3 regions of the Kitasatospora sp. NPDC023118 genome follow, and region 3 is predicted to be linked to each of the others. Evidence: riboswitches for the same ligand, from Rfam matches in the RefSeq annotation. Region 3 holds a riboswitch; each other region holds the start of a gene.
The links. Region 3 has a riboswitch for cobalamin ahead of ACZ3UD_RS31135 (ABC transporter substrate-binding protein). Riboswitches for the same ligand answer to the same signal wherever they lie in the genome.
Positions count from the first base shown of each region.

Region 1: it holds a riboswitch for cobalamin, as region 3 does, so the genes downstream of both, metE (5-methyltetrahydropteroyltriglutamate--homocysteine S-methyltransferase) here and ACZ3UD_RS31135 (ABC transporter substrate-binding protein) in region 3, are expected to answer to the same signal.
Region 2: it holds a riboswitch for cobalamin, as region 3 does, so the genes downstream of both, ACZ3UD_RS20110 (CoA-acylating methylmalonate-semialdehyde dehydrogenase) here and ACZ3UD_RS31135 (ABC transporter substrate-binding protein) in region 3, are expected to answer to the same signal.

Region 1 covers NZ_JBVHHW010000027.1:80,932-85,201, forward strand. The annotation lists gene aceB (malate synthase A) at 1-706, shown strand, start outside; gene ACZ3UD_RS29335 (3-hydroxybutyryl-CoA dehydrogenase) at 733-1,599, shown strand; cobalamin riboswitch at 1,648-1,843, shown strand; gene metE (5-methyltetrahydropteroyltriglutamate--homocysteine S-methyltransferase) at 1,994-4,270, shown strand, end outside.
Region 2 covers NZ_JBVHHW010000014.1:140,772-145,041, reverse strand. The annotation lists gene ACZ3UD_RS20115 (non-reducing end alpha-L-arabinofuranosidase family hydrolase) at 1-1,052, shown strand, start outside; cobalamin riboswitch at 1,332-1,524, shown strand; gene ACZ3UD_RS20110 (CoA-acylating methylmalonate-semialdehyde dehydrogenase) at 1,736-3,235, shown strand; gene ACZ3UD_RS20105 (acyl-CoA dehydrogenase family protein) at 3,232-4,270, shown strand, end outside.
Region 3 covers NZ_JBVHHW010000032.1:6,537-10,806, reverse strand. The annotation lists gene ACZ3UD_RS31145 (non-reducing end alpha-L-arabinofuranosidase family hydrolase) at 1-874, shown strand, start outside; gene ACZ3UD_RS31140 (hypothetical protein) at 1,081-1,536, shown strand; cobalamin riboswitch at 1,959-2,163, shown strand; gene ACZ3UD_RS31135 (ABC transporter substrate-binding protein) at 2,361-3,230, shown strand; gene ACZ3UD_RS31130 (FecCD family ABC transporter permease) at 3,227-4,270, shown strand, end outside.

The DNA of each region.
Region 1 (4,270 bases), on a different contig from region 3:
CCAGCCCTTCCTGCGCGCCTACACCGACCTGCTCGTGCGCACCTGCCACCGGCGCGGCGCCCACGCCATCGGCGGCATGGCCGCCGCCATCCCGCGGCGCGACCCCGCCGCCAACGAGGCAGCCCTCACCAAGGTCCGCGCCGACAAGGAACGCGAGGCCGGCGACGGCTTCGACGGCTCCTGGGTCGCCCACCCCGGCCTCGTCGACACCTGCCGCACCGCCTTCGACGCCGTCCTCGGCGAGCGCCCCCACCAGCTCGACCGCACCCGTGAGGACGTCGAGGTCACCGCAGCCGACCTGCTCGGCGTCCAACGGCTCACCGCCGGCCTGCCCACCGAGGAGGGCCTGCGCTCCAACGTCGCGGTCGCCCTGCGCTACCTCACCGCCTGGCTCGGCGGCTCCGGAGCCGTCGCCGTCTTCGGGCTGATGGAGGACGTCGCCACCGCCGAGATCGCCCGCTGCCAGATCTGGCAGTGGCAGCACCACTGCACCCGCCTCACCGGCGGCTCCCTCGCCACCCCCGACCTCGTGCGGCGGCTGATCGACCGGGAGCGGGCCACCCTGCTCACCGAGGGATCCGACCCCGCACTGGTCGACAACGCCGTGCGGATCCTCGAGGAGACCTCCCTCGGAAAGGACCTCCCCGCCTTCCTCACCACCGAGGCCTACGCCCGCCACCTCGTCCGAGTCCGCGCCGCGGCCTGAGCCGCCCGCCCTGTACGGAGGCAGCCATGAACGAGATCCGACGGGTCGCCGTCGTCGGTGCCGGGCAGATGGGCTCGGGCATCGCCGAGGTCTTCGCCCGCGCCGGCCTGGACACCATCGTCTGCGAGAAGGACCCAGCCGCGCTGCGGGCCGCCCGCAGCCGCATCGACCGTTCCCTGCACCGCGCCGTCGACCGCGGCCGCATCGACCCGACCGACCGTGAGGACACCTGGGCGCACCTGCTGTTCGCCGACGACCTGGAGGCGCTCGCCGACCGCCAGCTCGTGATCGAGGCCGTCGTCGAGGACGAGGCGGTGAAGACCGACGTGCTCACGACCCTGGACAAGGTCCTCGCCGACGAGGACGCCGTCCTGGCCACCAACACCTCCGCCATCCCCGTCACCCGCCTGGGCATCGCCACCACCCGTGCCTCGCACGTCCTCGGCCTGCACTTCTTCAACCCCGCCCCCGTGATGCCGCTGGTGGAGCTGGTCTCCTCGCTGCACACCGACCGGGCCGTGCTGGAGCGGGTGGAGGCCTTCGCCCGGGACCCCCTCGGCAAGCACGTCATCCGCTCCCGCGACCGGGCCGGCTTCGTCGTCAACTCCCTGCTCGTGCCGTACCTGCTGTCCGCGATCCGGATGGCCGAGGCCGGCCACGCCACCCCGGAGGACATCGACGCCGGCATGGTCCACGGCTGCGCCCACCCCATGGGCCCGCTCCAACTCGCCGACCTCATCGGCCTGGACACCGTCGAGGCCATCGCGCAGTCCCTGTATGAGGAGTACAAGGAGCCGCTGTACGCCCCGCCGCCGCTGCTCTCCCGCATGGTCGAGGCCGGACTGCTCGGCCGCAAGAGCGGCCGGGGGTTCCACCGGCACGCCGACGGCTGAACCCCGTCGACCCGAGGCAGCGGGTGCGGCTAGGGTGGGCGGTGCAGCTGGTTCGCCCCGTCCGCCAGGCGGGATGCGTCGCAAGAGGGAATCCGGTGCGAGTCCGGAACTGCCCCGCAGCGGTGAGTGGGAACGAAAGCCGTCAACAGCACTGGGAGCCCCGGCGGGCCCCTGGGAAGCGACGGCCGGTAGGAGCCGGTACGGCCGAAAGGCCCGGCGTGCCCACGAGTCCGAAGACCTGCCACTGCCCGTGCGCCGCGGCGGCGCACGGTCTCACCGGGACCTCGTGGGCGGGTCGGCGGCGGCACGGGCAGGGCGGACGTCACCGTCCCCGGCCCGCTCCTTCGCGCACCCCGCCCGGCGGGGTCCATGCGAACTCGCGAAGGAGAGTTCCGTGACCCGCACCACCGTGTACCCCACCACCCCGCACCGTTCGGCGGCGACCGTCCACGGCTACCCCAGGCAGGGGCCGAACCGCGAACTGAAGCGGGCCGTCGAGTCGTTCTGGGCCGGTCGCAGCTCCGCCGCCGACCTCCTGACCACCGCCGCCGAGCTGCGCCGCGCCGTCTTCCGGCAACTCGCCGAGGCCGGGTTGGGCGAGATCCCGAGCAACCACTTCTCGCTCTACGACCACGTCCTGGACGCCGCCTGGATGGTCGGCGCCGTCCCGCCCCGCCACGTGAAGGCCGCCACGGACCTGCAGCCCGGTACCCCGGAGCACACCCTCGCCGTGTACTTCGCCATGGCACGCGGCACGGAGGGCGCCGAACCGCTGGAGATGACCAAGTGGTTCGACACCAACTACCACTACCTCGTCCCCGAACTCGGCCCCGACACCGTCTTCCGCGCCGACCCCGGCAAGCCGCTCACCGAGTTCGCCGAGGCCGAACTCCTCGGCCTCACCACCCGCCCGGTCCTGCTCGGCCCGATCAGCTTCCTGCTCCTCGCCAAGCCGGCCCCCGACACCCCGGCGGGCTTCCAGCCCCTCACCCTGCTCGACCGGCTCCTCCCCGTCTACGCGGAGATCCTCGCGAGCCTGCGCGCCGTCGGCGCCGACTGGGTACAGCTCGACGAGCCCGCGCTGGTCCGCGACCAGCCGCCCGCCGTCCTGAACGCCACCGCCCGCGCCTACCGCGACCTGGCCGCCGTCACGCACCGGCCCAAGCTGCTCGTCGGCTCCTACTTCGACGCCCTCGGCGACGCCCTGCCCGTCCTCGCCACATCACCCGTCGAAGGCCTGGCGCTGGACTTCACCGGCCCTGCCGCCGCCAACCTCCCCGCCCTCGCGGCCATCGGAGGACTACCCGGCAAGCGCCTGGTCGCCGGCGTCGTCGACGGCCGCAACATCTGGGCCGCCGACCTCGAAAAGGCCCTCGCCACCCTCGCCACCCTGCTCGGCCTCGCCGACCACGTCGACGTCGCCCCCTCCTGCTCCCTGCTGCACGTACCCCTCGACGCCACCGCCGAACGCGACCTCGACCCGCAGGTCCTGCGCTGGCTCGCCTTCGCCCGCCAGAAACTGGACGAGACCGTCACCCTCGCCCGCGCCCTGGGCGAGGGCCGCGACGCCGTCGCCCCGCAGTTCGCCGCGAACCGCGCCGCCCGCAGCTCCCGCACCCGCTCCGCGCTCACCCACGACCCCGCCGTCCGCGCCCGCTGCGCCGCCACCACCCCCGCCGACAGCCACCGCGCCGCTCCCTACCCCGAGCGTGCCGCCGCCCAGCAGGCCCGGCTCGCCCTGCCGCTCCTGCCGACCACCACCATCGGCTCCTTCCCGCAGACCGACGCGCTGCGCGCCGCCCGCGCCCAGCTGCGCACCGGCCGCATCGACGCCGCCACCTACGAGCAGCGCATCGAGGCCGAGATCCGCGAGGTCATCGCCTTCCAGGAGAAGGCGGGCCTGGACGTCCTCGTCCACGGCGAGCCGGAACGCAACGACATGGTCCAGTACTTCGCCGAACAGCTCACCGGCTACCTCGCCACCCGCCACGGCTGGGTGCAGTCCTACGGCACCCGGTACGTCCGGCCGCCGATCCTGGCCGGCGACGTCTCCCGCCCGCACCCGATGACCGTCGACCGGTACCGCACCGCCGCCGCGCTGACGGATCGTCCGGTCAAGGGCATGCTCACCGGCCCGGTCACCATGCTCGCCTGGTCCTTCGTCCGCGACGACCAGCCCCTGGCCGACACCGCCCGCCAGGTCGCCCTCGCCCTGCGCGACGAGGTCACCGACCTCGAAGCCGCCGGCGCAGCCGTCATCCAGGTCGACGAACCCGCCCTGCGCGAGACCCTCCCCCTGCGCCGCGCCGCCCACGCCGACTACCTCGCCTGGGCCACCGACGCCTTCCGCCTCACCACCAGCGCCGTCCGCGCCGACACCCAGATCCACACCCACATGTGCTACGCCGAGTTCGGCGACATCCTCAGCGCCATCGACGACCTCGACGCCGACGTCATCTCCCTGGAAGCCGCCCGCTCCCGGATGGCCGTCACTGCCGAACTCGCCGGCGCCAGCTACCCGCGCCAGGTCGGCCCGGGCGTGTACGACATCCACGCACCCCGCGTCCCCGCCACCGCCGAGATCACCGAGCTGCTCCTCGTCGCTCTGGCTCGTACCCCCGCCGAACGGCTCTGGATCAACCCCGACTGCGGGCTCAAGACCCGCCGCTGG
Region 2 (4,270 bases), on a different contig from region 3:
GCACGATCGTCGGCGTCGAGTCCGGGCTGTGCCTGGACGTCACTGGTGCCGGCACCGCCAACGGCACGGCCGTGCAGATCTGGACGTGCAACGGCGGCAGCAACCAGAAGTGGACGGGCCTGTCCGGGACGTCGACCCCGCCGGGCGGCAGCTGTCCCCTGCCGTCGACGTACCGCTGGTCCTCGACGGGTGCGCTGGCGCAGCCCGCGAACGGGTGGGGTGCGCTGAAGGACTTCACCGACGTGGTCTACAACGGCAAGCACCTGGTCTACGCGTCGAACGTCACGGGGTCGTCGTACGGCTCGATGGCGTTCGCTCCCTTCACCAACTGGTCGGACATGGCCTCGGCCGGCCAGACCGGCATGAACCAGAACGCGGTGGCGCCCACCCTGTTCTACTTCGCGCCGAAGAACATCTGGGTGCTGGCGTACCAGTGGGGTCAGTGGCCGTTCATCTACCGCACCTCCAGCGACCCGACCAACCCCAACGGCTGGTCCGCGCCGCAGCCGCTGTTCACCGGCGGCATCCCCGGCGCCGCCCCGATCGACCAGACCCTGATCGCCGACGACCAGAACATGTACCTGTTCTTCGCCGGTGACAACGGCAGCATCTACCGCGCGAGCATGCCGATCGGGAACTTCCCCGGCAACTTCGGCTCCTCCTACACCACGGTCATGACCGACACCGTGAAGAACCTGTTCGAGGCGCCCCAGGTCTACAAAGTCCAGGGCCAGAACCAGTACCTCATGATCGTCGAAGCCCGCGGCGCGAACGAGCAGCGCTACTTCCGCTCGTTCACCGCCACCAGCCTGAGCGGTTCCTGGACCCCGCAGGCCGCCAGCGAGAGCAACCCGTTCGCGGGCAAGGCCAACAGCGGCGCCACCTGGACCAACGACATCAGCCACGGCGACCTGGTCCGCAACAACCCCGACCAGACCATGACCATCGACCCCTGCAACCTCCAGCTCCTCTACCAGGGCAAGTCCCCCACCGCGACCGGCCCCTACGACCAACTCCCCTGGCGGCCGGGCCTCCTCACCCTGCAACGCTGACCCACCTGATCCGGGGCGACGGCGATCGGGCGCGCCCGGCCGACACGCGGGCGTGCGAGGCACGGCACGAACGCCCCGCCCGCCGACCATCGATCATCGCGTGCAGAGGAACCCCAGCCGTGCGTCGGCTGGGGTTCCTCTGCACGCGGGATGCATCCGGGGTCGCTGGTTGGCACCGCGCCGCCGGTGGGGCGGGGCCTCCCTGGCCGATGGGCAAGCCCACGGGGGCCAGTGGCGGGGATTCCCAGGGCGCGCCGCGGTGCACGGGCCTCTGGACTTACTAGGACGTCCAACTATATGGTCGATGCCAGGTCCGCGGTGTCAGGGAAGCCGGTGTGAGTCCGGCACGGTCCCGCCACTGTGACCGGGGAGTTCGTCCTCGTGGATGACGGCCACTGGCAGCCAGCCGGGAAGGCCTGGGGGCGGGCGTGGATCCGGGAGTCAGGATACCGGCCGCGGGTGGTCCGTGTTTTCCACGAGGATGGAGACGACACGCATGACTCCGGGCTGCCTTTCCCGTTTCGCTGCCCCTTGCTCTGCCGTGCTGACCGTCGGGGCACAACTCCGCCCCTGACGCTGACGTCAACCGCCGAACTGCCGTAGGCGCCCACGACCGTGTGCCCGGACGGTGGCGGTGGTCTCTCCATTCCTCCTCTCCCCATCCACGATGAGAGAAGGAACCGATGGTCCGTGAACTGACCCATTTCGTCGGCGGCAAGCGCATCGCCGGGACGTCCGGCCGTTTCGGCGACGTGTACGACCCCAACACCGGCCGGGTGCAGGCCCGGGTGCCGCTGGCCGACCGGGCCGAGGTCGAGGCGGTGATCGCCGACGCCGCGCAGGCCCAGCCCGAGTGGGCCGCCTGGAACCCGCAGCGGCGGGCGCGGGTGCTGCTGCGCTTCCTGCAGCTGGTCGAGCAGGAGAAGGAGGACCTGGCCCGGCTGCTGTCCGCCGAGCACGGCAAGACCGTGGCCGACGCCCACGGCGACATCCAGCGCGGCCTGGAGGTCGTGGAGTTCGCCGCCGGGATCCCGCACCTGCTGAAGGGCGAGTTCAGCGACAACGCCGGCACCGGCATCGACGTGTACTCGATGCGCCAGCCACTCGGCGTGGTCGCGGGCATCACACCGTTCAACTTCCCGGCGATGATCCCGCTCTGGAAGGCCGCGCCCGCGCTGGCCTGCGGCAACGCCTTCGTCCTCAAGCCCTCCGAGCGCGACCCCTCGGTGCCGCTGCGCCTGGCCGAGCTCTTCCTCGAAGCGGGGCTTCCCCCGGGCGTGCTCAACGTCGTCAACGGCGACAAGGAGGCCGTGGACACGCTGCTGGAGGACCCACGGGTCGAGGCGCTCGGATTCGTCGGCTCGACCCCGATCGCCCAGTACGTCTACGCGACCGCGGCAGCGCGCGGCAAGCGCGCACAGTGCTTCGGCGGAGCGAAGAACCACATGATCGTGATGCCGGATGCCGATCTCGACCAGGCCGCCGACGCCCTCATCGGCGCCGGCTACGGCTCGGCCGGCGAACGCTGCATGGCGATCTCGGTCGCCGTCCCGGTGGGGGACGAGACCGCGGACGCGCTGGTGGCGAAGCTGGTCGAGCGGATCGCCGCGTTGAAGGTCGGCCGCTCGGACGACCCGGCGGCCGACTTCGGTCCGCTGGTCGGCCGCGACGCCCTGGAGCGCGTCCGCGGCTACCTGGACCTCGGGGTCCAGGAGGGAGCCGAACTCGTCGTGGACGGAAGGGACTTCCGCCTTCCCGGCCACGAGGAGGGCTATTTCCTCGGCGCCTCGCTGTTCGACCGGGTCACACCCGACATGCGGATCTACCGGGAGGAGATCTTCGGCCCGGTCCTGACCGTGGTCCGCGCCACTGACTACGAGGAGGCGCTGCGGCTGCCGAGTGAGCACGAGTTCGGCAACGGCGTGGCCATCTACACCCGGGACGGCGACACCGCCCGGGACTTCGCCCGCCGGGTGAACACCGGCATGGTCGGGGTCAACGTGCCGATCCCAGTGCCGATCGCGTACCACACCTTCGGCGGCTGGAAGCGCTCCGGCTTCGGCGACCTCAACCAGCACGGCCCGGACTCGATCCGCTTCTACACCCGCACCCGCACCGTCACCTCGCGCTGGCCCTCCGGGGTCAAGGAGGGCGCGAGCTTCACCATGCCGACGATGGGATGAGTACGGTGCACGCAAGCGATCTGACGGAGGACCAGCGCGCCATCGCGGAGGCGACCCGGGCCTTCGCCGACGAGTACCTCGCCCCGCACGCGGTGGCATGGGACCAGGACAAGCACTTCCCGGTCGACGTGCTGCGCAAGGCAGCGGACGTGGGCCTGGCCGGTGTGTACGTGCGCGAGGACGTCGGCGGATCGGGGCTCTCCCGACTGGACGGGGTCGTCGCCTTCGAGGCGCTCGCGACCGGCTGCCCGTCGATCGCCGCCTACCTGTCCATTCACAACATGGTCGGCTGGATGGTGGACCGCTACGGGACCGAGACGCAGCGTGCCCGCTGGCTGCCGGCGCTCTGCACCGCCGAACAGTTGGGCAGTTACTGCCTCACCGAGCCCGGCGCCGGCTCCGACGCCGCCGCGCTCACCACCCGGGCCGTGCGCGACGGCGACCAGTGGGTGCTGGACGGCGTCAAGCAGTTCATCTCCGGGGCGGGCACGTCCCAGGTGTACGTGGTGATGGCGCGGACCGGCGGCCCGGGGCCGGACGGCGTCTCCGCGTTCCTCGTGGACCGCGACGACCGGGGGCTGTCCTTCGGCCCGAACGAGCACAAGATGGGCTGGAACGCCCAGCCGACCCGGCAGGTGCTGCTGGACGGCGTCCGGCTGCCCGCTGACCGCCTGCTCGGAGCGGAGGGCGAGGGCTTCCGCATCGCCATGGGTGGCCTCAACGGCGGCCGGCTCGGCATCGCGGCCTGCTCGCTGGGCGGCGCCCAGAGTGCGTTGGAACGCGCGGTGGCCTATCTGGCCGACCGTGAGGCGTTCGGGGCCCGACTGCTGCACGCCCAGGCGCTGCAGTTCCGACTTGCCGACATGGCGACGGAGTTGGAGGCGGCGAGGGCGCTCGTGTGGCGCGCGGCGACCGCCCTGGACCGGGGCGACCGACGGGCACCGCAGCTGTGCGCGATGGCCAAACGGCACGCCACCGACACCGGCTTCGAGGTCGCCAACCAGGCGCTCCAACTGCACGGTGGCTACGGCTACC
Region 3 (4,270 bases):
GTCCTCGACCGGTGCGCTGGCGCAGCCCGCGAATGGGTGGGGTGCGCTGAAGGACTTCACCGACGTCGTCTACAACGGCAAGCACCTGGTCTACGCGTCGAACGTCACGGGCTCGTCGTACGGTTCGATGGCGTTCGCTCCCTTCACCAACTGGTCGGACATGGCCTCGGCCGGCCAGACCGGCATGAACCAGAACGCGGTGGCGCCCACCCTGTTCTACTTCGCACCCAAGAAGATCTGGGTGCTGGCGTACCAGTGGGGTCAGTGGCCGTTCATCTACCGCACCTCCAGCGACCCGACCAACCCCAACGGCTGGTCCGCGCCGCAGCCGCTGTTCACCGGCGGCATCCCCGGCGCCGCCCCGATCGACCAGACCCTGATCGCCGACGACCAGAACATGTACCTGTTCTTCGCCGGTGACAACGGCAACATCTACCGGGCGAGCATGCCGATCGGGAACTTCCCCGGCAACTTCGGCTCGTCCTACACGACGGTCATGAGCGACTCGACGAAGAACCTGTTCGAGGCGCCCCAGGTCTACAAGGTCCAGGGCCAGAACCAGTACCTCATGATCGTCGAAGCCCGCGGCGCGAACGAGCAGCGCTACTTCCGCTCGTTCACCGCCACCAGCCTGAGCGGTTCCTGGACCCCGCAGGCCGCCAGCGAGAGCAACCCGTTCGCGGGCAAGGCCAACAGCGGCGCCACCTGGACCAACGACATCAGCCACGGCGACCTGATCCGCAACAACCCCGACCAGACCATGACCATCGACCCCTGCAACCTGCAGTTCCTCTACCAGGGCAAGTCCCCCACCGCGACCGGCCCCTACGACCAACTGCCATGGCGGCCGGGCGTCCTCACCCTGCAGCACTGACCCACCTGATCCACAGTGACCGAGATCGAGTGCGGCTCTCCGGCAAGGAGGTAAGCCGTTAACGGCACTGGCGAATCTAACTGCTGACCGACACTCGCTGCCGCGAGGAACCCCAGCCGCGCGTCGGCTGGGGTTCCTCTCTCTCGCGCACATGGACCAGGTGGCGAACGCGCACATCACCGGACTGCTGTTCGGCCCCGGGCGGCTTGCACTCAACTCCGCCCGCCGACAGCCGAGTCCAGAACGGGCCGCTGTGGTCGAACGGCTCGGTTGACCCGCACAGCACCATCTACTGGGCCCAGAGCGACCTCACCCTCAAGACCACCCAGCCGCTCACCTCGCTCACCGTGGAGCTGCGCATCGCACAGACCGGCGGCGTGCAGAACACCGGCAACTGGCGAACACTGCCGAGCGAAGACTTCACCGTCACCGTCCAGGAGTCCGGCGCTGCACTGGTCTACCGCTGGGTGCTCAAGCCGGGCCGTACCGTGCCGGCCGGGCAGCATGAATTCGCCGCCCAGTACAACCACGCCACCGGCGCGCGCAATACCACGAACGACAGCTACCGCATCGACGCGCAGACCCCGGCCGGTTCCGCCTCAGTCTGGGGCGGGTTCACCCCTGCGCCCTCGACCCGCCCTTCACCGACTTCATCGAAGTGATCACCGGCATGCGCAAGGGCGAAGCCTCGGCCTGCACTGGGACGACGTCCACCTCGACGAGGACGTACTGTTCGTCCGCTACACCCTCTCCTGCGTCGACAACCGCCACACGCACGATCCTCGAGCTGTGGGTGCCGGCGGAGGAGTTGGACGAGTTCAACCGGCACATCGTCGGCCGCATCGAGGTGGTGCACGAGTTCCGGCCGCAGCCCCACGTGGAGGCGAGCCTGTGATGGTCTTCCGCTGTGTGCACTGCAACCAGCCCCTGACCGAGTCATTGACGCTGCTCGCGCCGTTCCCGAGGCGGCCCGAGCCGGAGCAGCGGGAGGCTGTTGGGTTCGTGGTGTCCGCAGTTGGCTGCCGACGTCTCGTATGGCCGGTGGAGGTCCTTGAGCCGGCCAGCACCTGCCTGACCATGCCTGATACCTTGCCATCGCCGTGGTGTTCGGGAAACCGGTCTGATTCCGGTGCGGCCCTCGCCACTGTTGCCGCGGAGTTCCGCGGCCCTCGCTGACCGGCTTGCCCAGCGGTCAGGGCCACTGGGCGGGCTGGAAGAGCCGCCCGGGAAGGTCGGCCGCGGCGCGTCGATGCGGAAGCCAGGAGACCGGCCACGGCGCGACATGTTCCACGAGGGTTTTGGAGAACACGTGCCCAACGGTCAGCCACGCCCGTTCCGTTCCATATGTTCCGTTCGTCCCACAGGTCCGATACGTGTCGGCCGGGCAATCACGGCCTTCCTGTTCATCGGCGCGCTCGGAGGTTGCGCGGGCGCCCCCGCGCCCGTCGCGTCCGGCGGGGCGACCGAAGGCGCCGCGCAGGTCAGCGTGGACAACTGCGGGACCACCGTCACGGTCGGCGCGCCGCCCGGCCGGCTGGTGACGCTCAACCAGGGCGCCACCGAGGTGGCCCTGGCCCTCGGCCTGCAGTCCCGCATGGCCGGTACCGCCTACCTCGACGACTCCGTCCCGGAGAAGTGGAAGGCGGCCTACGACTCCGTCCCGGTGCTCTCCAAGGAGTATCCGACGAAGGAGAAGCTCCTCGCGGCCCGTCCCGACTTCCTGTACGCCTCCTACGCCAGCGCGTTCACCGACAAGGTCGCGGGCACCCGGGAGGAACTGCGCGGCCAGGGCATCCCGTCGTATGTGTCCCCGTTCGGCTGCTCGGACAAGAGCAAGGTGGCGCCGACGACCTGGCAGGCGGCGTGGGGCGAACTGAACGACGTCGCCAAGGTCTTCGGTGTCCCGGAGCGGGCCACCGCGATCCAGCAGCAGCAGGAGCAGCAGCTGGCCCGGTTGACGGCGACGGCTGCGGGCAAGGGCCTGAAGGTCCTGTGGTTCGACTCGGACACCAAGACGCCGTTCGTCGGCGCCGGCCACGGCGGGCCCCAGCTCGTGCTCGACGCCGTCGGCGCCCGCAACGTCTTCGCGGACCTGCCCGGTGGCTGGCAGAACGTGAGCTGGGAGAAGGTCGTCGCGGCGGACCCGGACGCCATCGTGCTCGCGGACGCGAGCTGGGACACGGCCCAGTCCAAGATCGACTACCTCACGAACGACCCGGTGCTGAGCAAGCTCACCGCCGTGCAGCGCAAGGCCTTCGTGGTGGTGCCGTTCTCGGAGTCGACCCCCGGCGTGCTGCTCGCCGACGGCGCCGCCAAGGTGTCCGCGGGACTCGGCCGACTGCACCCGGATTCATGACCACCGCACCCCACCCCGTCGCGCGGCGCTCCGGTCCGGGCCGCGCGACGGCGGCCCTGACCGTCGGTGTGGCCCTGCTGCTGACCGCCGTGCTCCTCGGCCTGGCCGTGGGCTCGCAACACGAGTCAGTCCGGACCGTGATCGACGTCGTCCTGCGCCGGCTCGGGCTGGGCGACCCGAACGTGACGCTGCTGGACGACCAGATCGTCTGGCAGCTGCGGCTGCCCCGGGTGCTGGGAGCGGCCGCCACCGGCGCCGGCCTCGCGGTCTGCGGTGCGGTGCTGCAGACGCTGACCGGGAACGATCTGGCCGATCCCTTCCTCCTCGGGATCTCGGAGGGAGCCGCGGCCGGCGCGGTCACCGTGATCGTCCTCGGCGTCGGCGTGTCCGGCGCCGTGGGCACCGGCGCGGTGGCGACGGCGGCCTTCGCCGGTGCCCTGCTCGCCGCCGTCGTCGTCCTGGCACTGGCCGGCGCGCGCAGCCGGTCACTTCCGACCGCCCGGACCGTGCTCGCCGGCATCGCGGTCGGGCAGATGTGCGGGGCCTACACCTCGTTCGTCGTGATGGTTCTCGGGGACCGCAACGCGGCGCGCGGTGTCATGGAGTGGACGCTGGGCTCGGTCGCCGGCGTGCGGTGGCCCACTGCCGTCTTCCTGATCGCGGTCGCGCTGGTCGGTGTCACGGTCCTGGCCTCCTCGGCCCGCGACCTGGACGCCTTCGCCTTCGGCGAGACCGCCGCCCGCTCCCTCGGCGTCCACGTCGACCGCACCCGCTGGGCCCTCGTCGCCACCGCCGCGCTGGTGACCGCGTGCCTGGTCGCCAACACCGGCGTCATCGGGTTCCTCGGCCTGGTCGTACCCCACGTGGTCCGTCTCGTCTGCGGCCCGCGGCACGCCCTCCTGCTGCCCGTGTCGGCGCTGGTGGGCGCGTCCCTCCTGGTGGGCAGCGACATCGTGGCGCGCTCGCTCCTGCCCGACCGGGAGATCCCCGTCGGCGTCATCACGGCCGGGCTCGGAGCACCCTTCTTCGCCTGGCTGCTG